DNA from 3 places in the Neptunomonas sp. ABH4_499 genome. Region 3 is predicted to be linked to each of the others. Evidence: predicted binding sites of a transcription regulator. Region 3 holds the regulator's gene; each other region holds the start of a gene.
What was found. The regulator sigma-54, encoded in region 3, starts transcription at its own class of promoters, with help from an activator protein. The targets are predictions, from matches to a motif close to TGGCACNNNNNTTGCTNT.

Region 1 (4,207 bases), on a different contig from region 3:
TTGTTGCTGGTGCGCACGTGCGTGTAATAGAGAGGCAGAGCCACGAAGACGAAGCCGCCAACGAGGTTACCTAAAGCGGTTGGGAGCTCGTTCCAGATGATGTAATCCATAACGGTGAAGTCACCGCCCATGATCATCGAGAATGGGAACAGGAACATGTTCACAATGGAGTGCTCAAAACCCATAAAGAAGAAGAGCATAATCGGCATCCACATCGCTGCCATCTTGCCGGTTGCTGAGGTTGAGATCATGGCACCAACAACCCCCATGGAGACCATCCAGTTACACAGCATGCCGCGGATGAAAATTGTTAACCAGCCATCAAAACCATGTGCCGCGTAGCCTACTGTGCGTGATTCACCGATGGTTGAAACCTTCGCCGCGATGGCGCCACCGTCGGTGTTGTAACCGTAGGTAAGAATGAAGGAGATCATCACGGCAACAGTCAGTGCACCACCTAGGTTACCCAAGAAGACCAATCCCCAATTACGCAGTAATTGCCCCATTGTGCAGCCAGGACGTTTGTCGATTAAGGCTAAGGGCACGAGGGTAAATACACCGGTTAAGAGGTCAAATTTCATTAGGTACAACATGATGAAACCCACCGGGAACAGTATAGAGCCAATCAGCAAGGAGCCTGTTTGGGTCGCGACTGTGATGGCAAAAACGGCCGCAAGCGCCAAGATAGCGCCCGCCATAAACGCGCGGATTAATGTATCTTTAGTGGACATGAAGATCTTCTCTTCACCCGAGTCCACCATTTTGGTCACAAATTCAGAGGGGAGTAAGTATGACATCGACTTTCCTTATTCATCAGAGCCTACGGCCGCCCAAGCGGAAGACCAACAACAAAAAAGGCGTCTCCTAAGGTGATATCACCTTGGGAAGGACGCCTTTATCCAAACTGCAAACATTGTGTGTTCAAGCCGCCTTTAGCCAGAACAGTAAAGCTTTAGCAAAAAAGAGGCCAGACTTTAATACACGAATAGATTCAAAAGGTTGGGGTTTTGCGAGGCTAAATAGCGCAAGGGGAGTCGCCCACCTTGCACTTAAATGATCAGCTTATGCGTTCTTTTTGATCACACTGGAGACGCTTAACACGTTTTCAGCCACATCAATCAGTTTGCGGTCACTGTTCATGGCCGCTTTTTGCAGTTGTCGGTGCGCTTGCTCTTCGGTCAGACCTTGGTACTGCATCAACATGGCTTTCGCGCGCTCGATCACCTTGGTTTCGTGCAGGGACTTTTTCGCCCGATCCAGCTCGTGTTCCATCTCCTTAAGCTGGGTCGCCTGAGACTGAATTAACGAGAGCAAAGATTTTTGCTGAGTGTGACTGAAGGACTCATCGGTATCGTTATTTGCATCGGAGGATTCAGCCGCCAATTCAATGGAGGAGGTGGGCGCACGCATATTCGCCAGCGCCGACAGTGTGTACTCGTGGCTTTTATACTCGCCCAAGGTGCGCTGCAAGTTTTCATCACAGGTGTTGATCAAGGTTTTGATCAAGTTCAGTTCAAGCTCATGCATTAAATCCAAGCGGAGGGTGGCGATGTCGTACCACACCTCACTCAAATCCGTGGGCAGGGCTGATTGGTCGGAGCTTTGGATCATCTCTCGCAAACGCGCAAACTCTTGGCAAGGTTTAGACGCTTGTAAGTTGGCCCACTCGGTTTGGCTCTCGCGCTTGCTGAACTCAATAAACTGATTAAAGCAGTAGTTTTGTTTCTCTTGGGTGTTGTTAAGGCGCTCCATAACAATGTCCGAGAACTGCCCAGCGGCAAACCCAATGGCGCCCCAGGCACGCTCAAGGCCCGCAAACTCTTTGCCTTGCATAAAGTTGAAAAGCCCAACTAAGGATTGGGTTGTGTCTGGGTCCGTGGAGATGTCGGCTGCTTCAAAGATGATGTTGAGTAAGCCTGTGATCAGCTCGCTAATGAACAGGGTATTGTCAGCGGCTGTTAGGGATAATCGGGCAACCGCATCGCGGTGTGGCGGCAGTTCGTCCAGAGCATGGAGCACAAACGAAATGGCGTTAAACAGGCGTACACTGCTGTGCAACTGCCCTGTTTTGTGGGTTAAGCTGGAAAGGTGCTCCCGAAAAGCGCGTTCATAGGCTTCACATTGGACAATCTGCTGATGTCTGGCATCGAGCATGCGTTGGCCATCGGACTTAATAAAGACATTCGACATACCGCGCTCGCGCTGCAAGGCGTGCACTAAGTCGCTGACCAGTACAACCAACTGACAACTGGTTTTTAACTCTTTTAGGTTATCGATCTCGCATTGTTTGGCCGCCAAAATAAAAAATTCGGGGGTGTCTTTTCTGGACTTCATCTTAACCTCGGATCACACGGTTCGGGTGGATGGCAAAGATCTCCTATTTATTATGCAACCCTTTGGCCAATTACGGCTCTAAGCCTTTAATCGCCGCGGTAGCGATCAGAGAGGGCGAATTCTTCACTGATCTCGATAATGAAAATAATTATCATTTGAGTTTTATTGATCCTTGCTATAGGATTATCGCACAAATGATATCTACGCAGGAGGCAACAGATGAAAGCACTGGTCACAAACAGTCTAACGACTCTATTGTCATCGGTTTTTATTGTCGGCATTGCTACCGCGTTCTTATTTACCAGCTCATAAAGCACTGTTTTAAATAGAGGCACTGAATGATTGCAATCATTTACGGGTCAACCACAGGTAATACCTCGGATGTGGCCGTTAAAATCGCACAAAACCTCGGTGAAGAGAACACCGAACTGTTTGATGTGAAAGATGTAGGTCTGGATATCATCGATGCGTTTGACCAATTTATCTTTGCAATTCCGACATGGGATTACGGCGAAGTCCAAGAAGATTGGGAAGAAGTTTGGGAAGAGGTCGAAAACTTCGACTTCGAAGGTAAAACAGCGGCATTTGTTGGTCTGGGTGATCAGCTTGGCTATGCTGAATGGTTCGTTGACGCGATGGGCATGTTACACGACAAAGTCGTTGCACGTGGCGCGACCGTTGTAGGCCATTGGCCTGTTGAGGGTTACGAGTTTGATGAGTCAAAAGCCCTAACGGACGATAAAAAGCATTTTGTTGGTCTGGCGTTGGATGAAGATACTCAGCGTGATCAGTCAGAAGAGCGCATCAACACCTGGTGTGATCAGATTCGCCCTGCGTTTCTGTAAGCGTTAAGTGTTATAAAAAAGCGGCCATGAGCCGCTTTTTTGTTGGAATCAACGTCCTGTGCCTAAGTGATGGCCAACCCAGAAGGGGCTAGGTCGACCGCCACTTGCTTGTGCTTAGAACGCGTAGTTAAAGCGTACGCGTAACGCGTTGGCTTTATCATCCGCCACATTGCTGGCTTTAGACATGGACGCAGCAAAAGTAACGCTGGCGTTCTCAAGGTCCAAAATTGGCATGGTGTACGCGGCGTATAAGGTGTTCACCTTCTGATCATCGCTGCCGGCAACTTCTGCATTTGAGTGCATATAACCCAAGCCAAAGTTTCCATAAGTCATGTTAGCTGCGAACGATGTTGTATCAAGGTCGGTATCATCATCTTTTAAACGAGACGCCGCTAAGTTGATGAAGCCTTCACCCACGTTGATACCGGTGTTGATACCAAAGCCGGTTTGATCCACTTCGCCACCGTCTGTTTGAAGACGCACCACTCCCACGGCTTTCGCAAAGTAATCGCCGCGGTAAGTTGTACCAACGGCACCTAATTCAACATGTCCGTTTTGATCGTAAACGCACTCAGTTTGTGTGGTATCGCGGGTATCCGTATCAAGTTCGAGGCTGGCGTTGAGTTCCAGTTCTGCAAAAGCGGTGCTGGTGGTACAAAGGGCAGCAGCAGTGGATGCAAGCACAAAAAAACCCGGCGATTGCCGGGCTTTTGATTCTTTTCAGAGGGAGGCGATATTAGCCTTTCAGAGCGGCATTCAGCGTAGCGCTTGGGCACATAACCGCAGAGACTTTTGCAGGATCAGCGTGGTAGTAACCACCCAGATCAGCGGCTTGGCCTTGAACGGCTGCCAGCTCAGAGATGATCTTGTCTTCGTTCTCGCTCAGCGTTTTCGCCAGCGGAGCGAACTGATCAGCCAGTGCTTTATCATCCGTCTGTGCCGCCAGCGCTTCAGCCCAGTACATGCCTAGGTAGAAGTGGCTACCACGGTTGTCCAGCTCGCCAGTGCGACGTGATGGAGACTTGTTG
Region 2 (4,207 bases), on a different contig from region 3:
CGCGCCACTGACTGAGCAGATTACCGTTGGCACGAAACGACCCGGAAAAAAGCAGATGTCCGTCGGTTACGCGATCTGTAATCCACTCTAAAAATTGATTAAGCAATCGCGGGTTAGGGTGGCCTAGCGCAATGCGCTCCTCTACCTCACGGCGCGTCAGTGCAACCATGTGATTGAGCTCGGCCGAATCGTTCATGTAACGAATATCACTGGCCCAAAGACAGCCCGAGTCGACGATGCCCATTAGGCCCGTAAAGGTGGTGTAGTGGTAAAGCGTCTCATCTGGTATATCGGAATACAGACGCTCTGTCATTGCGCGAATCTTTTCCATATCAATATATTACATCGAATACGTTGCGGTCTTACTACACTCTAGCATAGAGCTGACGAAATATGATTGACTACGAAACAACCAACCTAGAGGTTAACGTTTAACTCTTAATCCAACGGAAGAACTTAGTCGATCTTAAAGCCTTATTTTTTATTAATGTCAGCATTTTTGTCAGCCCCGCCCCAATTTTTTATTCATATCAAAATTAGATTATAAAAAACAAGGAATTAATATAATCGGCATTATTTTTGCTTAGACTAATGCCCAATAACGATAAATATCTCTATTAATTAGCGTTTTATGGATAAAGGAAATACATATGATTCGCTTAAACAGCATGAAAGCAGTCGCTTTCGGACTCGGAATACTTGCTTCAACGGCCTCTAATGCAGCCCTTTTCGAAGGGGCGTCTTCAGCAACCTTCGGTACACCTGACTCCACAGGCGTTTATACAGGTGTAGGTACTAATACCTTTACGACAGGTAGTTCACTACCGTCTTCATCTTCCAATATTTTCACTGTAGATGGACTTAGCTACTCAACAAGCGAAGATGCTCTCTTTGCCATTGCCGATTTGACTTACACAAATGGCAGAACGTACAGCGGAAGTGTTGCGGATACAGTGCCTTTGGACATAGCGCTCGACTTCACTACACCGACTGGAATTTCTGAGCTGTTCACATTTACATTTGACTTAAATGTGACTCCAAATACGACCGGAAATGCTGTTCTTGATGCTGATACTCTAAATATCTTAAACGTTATCTCATCAACTAACTTTCTTGTAGCAAGTGATCTTTTTACACTTCAACTCGTAGGCTTTAGCGATGATAATGGCACAACCATTAGCAATACATTCACGTTACCTGAAGATGAAACGGTTACATCTCAGCTATACGGCATAATTACTTTAGCTAATAACCAAGTACCAACACCTGCTACTCTGCTACTCTTCGTAACAGGTCTTGTAAGCCTCTTACGCTTCAAAAATAAGAAGTAAGTAAATTGACGCGCCGCTTTCATGCTATTCAACATAATTATTGTTAAATAGCATGATTGCTGCGCATCCCTCACCTTTCATTGAGTAATGAACCCATAAAGGCCTTATTTCTGATTCTTTACCGTGTTTGACTTAGAGAATGTTTTTGCCCGCCTCTGGATCTCGCGCGGCTTGTGCTTGCTCGCGGATTTCAGCGGTATCCGTGCTGATATCATCTTGATCAGCCCCAGCCAGATCCTCATCTAGGGTGTCGCGAGCCTGCGTTGGTAAGGCCGCGTGTTCTTGGGCTAAGGCTGTTGGAGTTTCACGCTCATCTTGCATGATCACAGGTACTCCCTGTGGGAAGATCACCTCACGCGAATCGTCCGGCAAAAGGAATAAACGCCTGATCATCAACGCTGCCTTCTAAGAACACCAATCCAGCCTTGGATTGCACCGATAAAGATTGATACTGGCCAGCGCTGTTCAGTATCCCAAGGATGCGTTCGGTGATTCCTGATCCTTAACGGGCTGCTCCACATCGATCTCTCGATCCACACTCTCGACCGAGGCACCCATCACGGCGGTAGACGTTGTTACTGATGTAGACTCATTAGCCGCCAGTGACACAGCGCTGAAGAACAACATCCCTAAAAGTAAGCACACTCGCATCACGCACACTCCCTGTTTTTTGATCTATACGCATGGTGACATCGGATCGATGCTAAACAAAGACGGTTCGGAAAAAATTACATAACTGTCTTCGGTTTTTTCAAACCTTTCAGCAAAGCACGCATGTCAAAAGTCGTCAAACAAACCCTAAGAAATTGATTTTAATGAATTATCAATATTGGCACGTTCATCGCTATTGCTTATGTAATTCAACTTTGAATGGAATACTGCGGAGGAATCGCCATGTTACGTTATGCCTTAATCTTCTTTATCGTTGCCATCGTTGCGGCTTTGTTTGGTTTCGGTGGTATCGCAGGTGCCAGTGCTGGTATCGCAAAAATCTTGTTCTTTATCTTCTTAGTGCTGTTGGTGGCTTCGGTGGTTATGCACCTTGTCCGAGGCAAGGGTGTCTAGGTGACAAATTTTCATCATTGATGAATACCCTTAACGCTTAATTTGCACGATACATGATCACCCTAAGGTAACACCGATGTACTGGGGTGATCGATCTTTCCCCTGAAAAGGAGTAACACCATGTCTATGTTAGGTACACACGATAGCCGTTTAGTAAACGATATGATTTCAGTTTGTCATGATGGTAAAGAGTTTTACCAAGATGCGGCTAAGTCGGTTGAGAACCCATCTCTGAAAGCACTTTTCAAGGAGATGGCCGATATTCGCAACTCAATTGAGACCGATCTTAAGGGTCGCGTCGAAATGATGGATGAAAAACCTGATTCATCCGGTACCGTGATTGGTAAGCTGCGTCACGTATACACCAACGTGATTACCGAGATGTCGGATAAGCCCGATTACCGTTACGTGGAACAACTGGAAGAAGCGGAAGACGATGCGCTGCACACTTTCCGTAAAGCGACGCGCAAAATCGAAGACCCAGCGCTGTCATTACGTTTGATGCGTCACGTTGAGAAAATTCAGCAAACACACGATCGCATGAGCCATCTGAAGCATTCGATGAAACCAACTCAGCATTGATCATGTCTTAATCAATGTTGTTGCATCGAAAGGTCTCATGGACAGAGATCCACAACACAAGGCTCCGGGTGGAGCCTTTTTTGTGGCCGCTACAACCGCACATGAAAGCATCGGCGGCTGTAGCGGTTCTTTGACGATCAGAGCTTGTTCGATAGCTCTGTCAGTTCGCGAATCACCACCGTAAAGGTCGCACTGTCCAAAGTGCTGCTGTTTTGCAGATCTTTCAGGACGCGCTCCCAACGGCTCACACCACTGTCGTGCTGTTCTAACCAATGGTTGGCCAGCTCAGCACCATCCAACTCCGCTTGATAGCTCAAGACAGACGCTGTCAGATGACGCTGCTGCAGATTTAGGTCTTCACTGAAGCCCTCACGCGCCAGCAACTGCCAGTGGTTTTCTGGGTTGAACTGACGAATCTGCTCGCTGACCCAATCCAGGTGCAAACGCTCGCCCAGTGTGAAGTACACCTCGGCGGTGTTCAGCAAGGATTGGCCGGTATCGCCAGACACTTCGCTGATCGCAAGGGCTGAGTACAAGCGTTCGGCACACGCCACACGGGAAGCCAAGTCTTCGCTGACACCTGCCTCAACCAAGAGGAACTGAGACGTCTGCCACGCGGTTTTCAGATCACCAGTGAGCAAGGCCTCAAACGAGCCGCGAATACTGTCGACCGCCGGTTTGAAGCGGTCGATCACCTCTTTCACATCGAAGCTGCCACGGTTGCACACATTGCGCAGGAACCAGTAGCTGGCACGACGCATCAAGCGCAGAATGTCCGTGAACATACGCTCTTGGATGGTGGTATCCACTTGGTTATCCAAAAGCTCAACTTCGCGCCACAGGCTCTTAATGTCGAACACTTCACGCGCAATCAGGTAAGCAACCGCCACTTGATCCGCTGGTAGGCCAGTGGTTTCTTCCATGCGGTTCACGAAGGTGATCCCCATGTGGTTAACCATGGCGTTGGCCAGCTGCGTGGCGATGATCTCTTTGCGCAGTTGGTGGTTGGATACGGCTTCTGGGAAGCGCGTGTTCAACTGATCTGGGAAGGCTTCCAAGATCTCACGCTGTACAAATGGATCTTCCGTTAACCAAGCGCTTGAAAGCTGCTCTTTTAGTTCCGCCTTGGTGTAGGAGATCAACACCGACAACTCAGGGCGGGTCAGTCCACGGTTGGCTTGGTGACGCTCCGCCATTAGGGCTTCATCTGGCAAGAACTCCAGTGCGCG
Region 3 (4,207 bases):
GCTCGCGATGGCGAACGTTTACATTGTCGTTAGAGTGCACAAAGTGTGCAGTTAATCGCTCGGCTAAATAAACAGAGCGGTGCTGTCCACCGGTACAACCAATGCCTACGGTGACGTAGCTTCGGTTGTTGTCTGCAAAGTGGGGCAGCCAACGTTCCATGTAGCTTTTGATATCCTCAAACATGGACTCTACCAAGGCATCGCCTTCTAAAAAGTCGATGACCGATTGATCCAGGCCGGAGTAGCGGCGCAGCTCCGATACCCAGTAAGGATTAGGTAATACCCTGACATCAAACACCATGTCAACATCCATCGGTACACCGTGCTTAAATCCGAACGATTCAAACTGCAGTGAGAGCGCTTGGGTTTTTCGATCGGCTATGCGCAGTTTGATCAGATCACGCAGGTCATACAGTGACATATGCGATGTATCGATTTTGAGATCCGCGATCTCTGCGATGGGCTCTAGAAGCGCTTCTTCGTATTCAATGGCCTCGGACAGGCCGCGATTCTTGGTCGACATAGGGTGGCGTCGACGGGTCGAGCTGTAGCGTTTGATCAGCGTCTCTTGCGCGCAACCAATGAACAGAAGTTCGGCTTGGATGTTGGAGCGCGATTTGAAGTCTTGCCAAATCTCCGGCAGCTTTTCGAGGTTGCTGGTCAGATTTCGAGCGTCCACGCACACTGCGATCTTTTTCATTGTCGCCTCCTCTTCGAGGTGGCGAATCAAATCAGGGATCAGTAGTGCAGGTAGATTATCAATGCAATAAAAACCGATGTCTTCAAGAGCCTGAAGGGCAGAACTCTTACCCGATCCTGATAGGCCGCTGATGATCACCAGTTTCATGCTTTAGGTTCCAAATACAGTTTGAGCGATGCGCAGTAAATCTTCGTCGGACTGCGCGCTTCTAAGTTGGGCTCGGCAGCTTTCTTGGCTGAAGGATTCGGCCAGTTTGGCCAAGGTGTCTAGGTGTTCGTCACACGCCTCTTCAGGGACCAGTAAAAAGAACAACAGGTCGACGGGGCGTTGGTCGATGGCGTCAAAATCGATGGGTTCGCTTAGGGTAAATAAAGCCCCCATAGCGGTATCGATTCCGGCAAGACGGCAGTGGGGAATGGCAACGCCCTCCCCAATACCGGTACTGCCCAATCTCTCTCGTCCGATGAGTCCAGTGAATACAGCATCCTGATCAACCTCTTCACCGGCTGATTCTGCAATCAACTTGCTGGCGGTTTCTAATACGCGCTTTTTGCTAATGCCTTCTACGGCGTGAAGCGTTCTTGAAGGTGAAAGCAATGAGAGTATGGGCATAAGTGATGTAACGCCTTACTTATTTGTGGCTCTTGAGTTTTTCTTTGTGCTTAATGATTTGGCGGTCCAGTTTGTCGGTTACCGCATCAATCGCTGCATACATATCTGTGTGTTCGCTCGTTGCAAAGACTTCGCCGCCTGCGATGTGCATGCCAGCTTCTGCTATTTGACGTTGCTTATCAACACTCAGGGTCACTTGGACATTGGTGATGTTATCAAAATGCCTTTCCAGTTTATCAAACTTGGTGTGGACATATTCGGTCAGTGCATCTGTCAGTTCTAAGTGGTGACCTGTGATATTGATCTGCATACATGTCTCCTTAGACGATTGTTCGTCGTAGTGAGTCGTTATTAAACCAGACGCTTTCTTTCGTTAGAAGGGGCGATGCCCATCGCTTCGCGATATTTGGCAATCGTTCTTCGAGCGACCTGGATTCCCTCTGCATCAAGTAATTGAGCAATTTTACTGTCACTTAAAGGTTTAGCAGGATTTTCGGCCGCTATCAGTTTTTTTATCACGGCGCGAATGGCGGTTGACGATGCAGCACCACCATCATTGGTGCTGACATGGCTTGAGAAGAAGTACTTCAACTCAAAGATACCCCTTGGGGTATGCATGTATTTTTGGGTGGTCACACGCGATATCGTGGACTCGTGCATTTCGACTGCTTCGGCAATGTCATGCAACACCATTGGCTTCATGGCCTCCTCGCCGTACTCCAGAAAATCCGACTGCCTTTCAACAATCTGACTCGCAACTTTGAGTAGGGTTTCATTTCGGCTCATTAAACTCTTGATAAACCAACGTGCTTCTTGCAAGTGATTCTTCAAGTAGGTGTTATCAGCACTGGAGTCAGCTCGGCGGATGAGGTCGGCATACTGAGTGTTGATTCGAAGGCTAGGCGATGCATCGGAATTGAGTCGGGCTATCCACACGCCTTTGACTTTTTCAACGAATACATCGGGGATAACGTACTCCGCCTGGCTGGAAGAGATCATCGCGCCAGGTTGCGGGTTCAGCGATTGAATCAAAAGAATCATCGCTTGTAACTGTGGCTCTTTGACGCGCAGCTTACGCATCAGCTGTTTGTAATCGCGACTACCCAGCAAATGGATGTGATTCAGGCACAGCTGGAGCGTCTGCTCAAACAGCGGCGGTTTTTCTGGTAACTGCTTAAGCTGGATGGCTAAACACTCACCCAAGTCTCGGGCACCGACACCGGGTGGATCAAACTGCTGAATGCGGTGCAATACCGCTTCGATCTCTTCAATTTCGGTGTCTTGGAACTGCTCGGGTTCTTGCCGTTTGAAATCCTCAAGGAGCTCTTCGGTTGTGGTGCGAAGGTAGCCCTCAGGGTCGATCGCATCGATGATCGCCTCAGCAACCATTCGGTCTTCTAAGCTCATACGGGTTAGGTTGAGCTGCCAATGAAGATGATCTTGCAGGGTTTCTTCGGCCGTGTCGTTGGACTCCATAAAGTCATCGTCGTCACGGTGGGTGGTACTGCCTGAGCTGCTGGACGCGGTCTGGAAGGTGTCGTCCCAACTGGAGTCGGTTGAGAGCTCCGCTGGAATATCATCGTTCCATTGATCATCGACAGAGGCCGTATCAGCCATCTCGGCTGAGTCATTGCGCTCTTGTTGAGTCTCGCTGGCTTGAGCGGTGTAGTCTTCTTGTGAGTAATCGTCGGACTCAGCGCGCTCGTTATTGTCGTTGCCGGCCGAGTTGGAGTCTAACTCATCTCCCTCTTCATTGGTCTCCAGCATCGGGTTGCTTTCAAGCGCCGACTGAATCTCTTGCTGAAGGTCCAATGTTGATAACTGCAATAAGCGAATCGCCTGTTGCAGTTGTGGGGTCATGGTCAGGTGCTGACCCATTTTGAGTTGTAATGACTGCTTCATAAACTCCGCATCTACTCCAATAACACAGGTCGGTCAATTACAGCCGGAAGGACTCGCCAAGATAGGCGGCTTTCACTTGCTCATTGGCTAAAATATCAGCCGGTGCGCCTTCGGCTAGAATGACACCTTCACTGACGATATACGCTTTTTCACAAATGTCTAACGTTTCACGTACGTTATGGTCAGTGATTAACACCCCAATACCTCGTGATTGTAGGTGCTTTACGGTCTCTTTAATATCGTTGACCGAGATCGGATCGACGCCAGCAAAGGGCTCATCCAATAGAATGAATTTAGGTTCGGACGCGAGTGCCCTTGCGATCTCAACACGACGGCGTTCGCCGCCGGATAGGCTCATGCCTAGGCTGTCGCGGATGTGCGTAATGTGGAACTCTTGTAACAGGTTTTCAAGAGTGGCTTTACGATCACTTGGGGACAGATCTTTTCTAAGCTCAAGAATCGACATCAGGTTGTCTTCGACACTCAGCTTTCGAAAGATCGACGCCTCTTGCGGCAGATACCCAATACCTTGACGAGCACGATCGTGCATGGCGAAGGCCGTAATGTCTTGATCATTGATGAAGATCTGGCCTTTGTCGGCTTTAACCAAGCCAACAATCATGTAAAAACAGGTGGTTTTACCGGCGCCGTTTGGGCCCAGTAAACCGACGATCTCGCCGGCTTTGACCGTCATTGATACGTCACGTACCACGTGGCGTTTTTTGTACGACTTCGCCAAATGGGTGGCTTTTAACTCAAGTGACATAATGCTCAGTTGCCGTTCGGTTGAATAATCATCTGAACACGCTGACCTGAGTCTTTGCCGCCGTAAGCGTTCACACGTGCTTTGTCCATCTGGTATACGATTCGCTCGCCGCTGAACTGGTTTTTCTCCTGCTCAACTTTTGCGTTTCCAGATAGAGTGATGGTTTGTTTTTTCACTAGGTATTCAAGTGAATTACCATAGGCATCTGTAATGGCCTGATTGGCCGC

Region 1: the regulator sigma-54 is predicted to act here: its motif matches at 2,386-2,403, upstream of ACXAF9_RS10710 (nitrate- and nitrite sensing domain-containing protein).
Region 2: the regulator sigma-54 is predicted to act here: its motif matches at 2,439-2,456, upstream of ACXAF9_RS14460 (PA2169 family four-helix-bundle protein).

The regions. Positions count from the first base shown of each region.
Region 1 is NZ_JBSWXK010000009.1:18,644-22,850, reverse strand. It holds gene ACXAF9_RS10715 (formate/nitrite transporter family protein) at 1-797, opposite strand, end outside; gene ACXAF9_RS10710 (nitrate- and nitrite sensing domain-containing protein) at 1,063-2,334, opposite strand; gene fldB (flavodoxin FldB) at 2,673-3,179, shown strand; gene ACXAF9_RS10700 (hypothetical protein) at 3,294-3,863, opposite strand; gene ACXAF9_RS10695 (NADP-dependent isocitrate dehydrogenase) at 3,916-4,207, opposite strand, start outside.
Region 2 is NZ_JBSWXK010000014.1:66,631-70,837, reverse strand. It holds gene ACXAF9_RS14485 (DUF2971 domain-containing protein) at 1-313, opposite strand, end outside; gene ACXAF9_RS14480 (choice-of-anchor K domain-containing protein) at 651-1,331, shown strand; gene ACXAF9_RS14475 (hypothetical protein) at 1,464-1,724, opposite strand; gene ACXAF9_RS14470 (hypothetical protein) at 1,797-1,982, opposite strand; gene ACXAF9_RS14465 (DUF1328 domain-containing protein) at 2,226-2,396, shown strand; gene ACXAF9_RS14460 (PA2169 family four-helix-bundle protein) at 2,517-2,978, shown strand; gene ACXAF9_RS14455 (NAD-glutamate dehydrogenase) at 3,116-4,207, opposite strand, start outside.
Region 3 is NZ_JBSWXK010000006.1:109,665-113,871, forward strand. It holds gene rapZ (RNase adapter RapZ) at 1-847, opposite strand, end outside; gene ptsN (PTS IIA-like nitrogen regulatory protein PtsN) at 851-1,312, opposite strand; gene hpf (ribosome hibernation promoting factor) at 1,332-1,622, opposite strand; gene ACXAF9_RS08025 (RNA polymerase factor sigma-54) at 1,664-3,214, opposite strand; gene lptB (LPS export ABC transporter ATP-binding protein) at 3,252-3,980, opposite strand; gene lptA (lipopolysaccharide transport periplasmic protein LptA) at 3,986-4,207, opposite strand, start outside.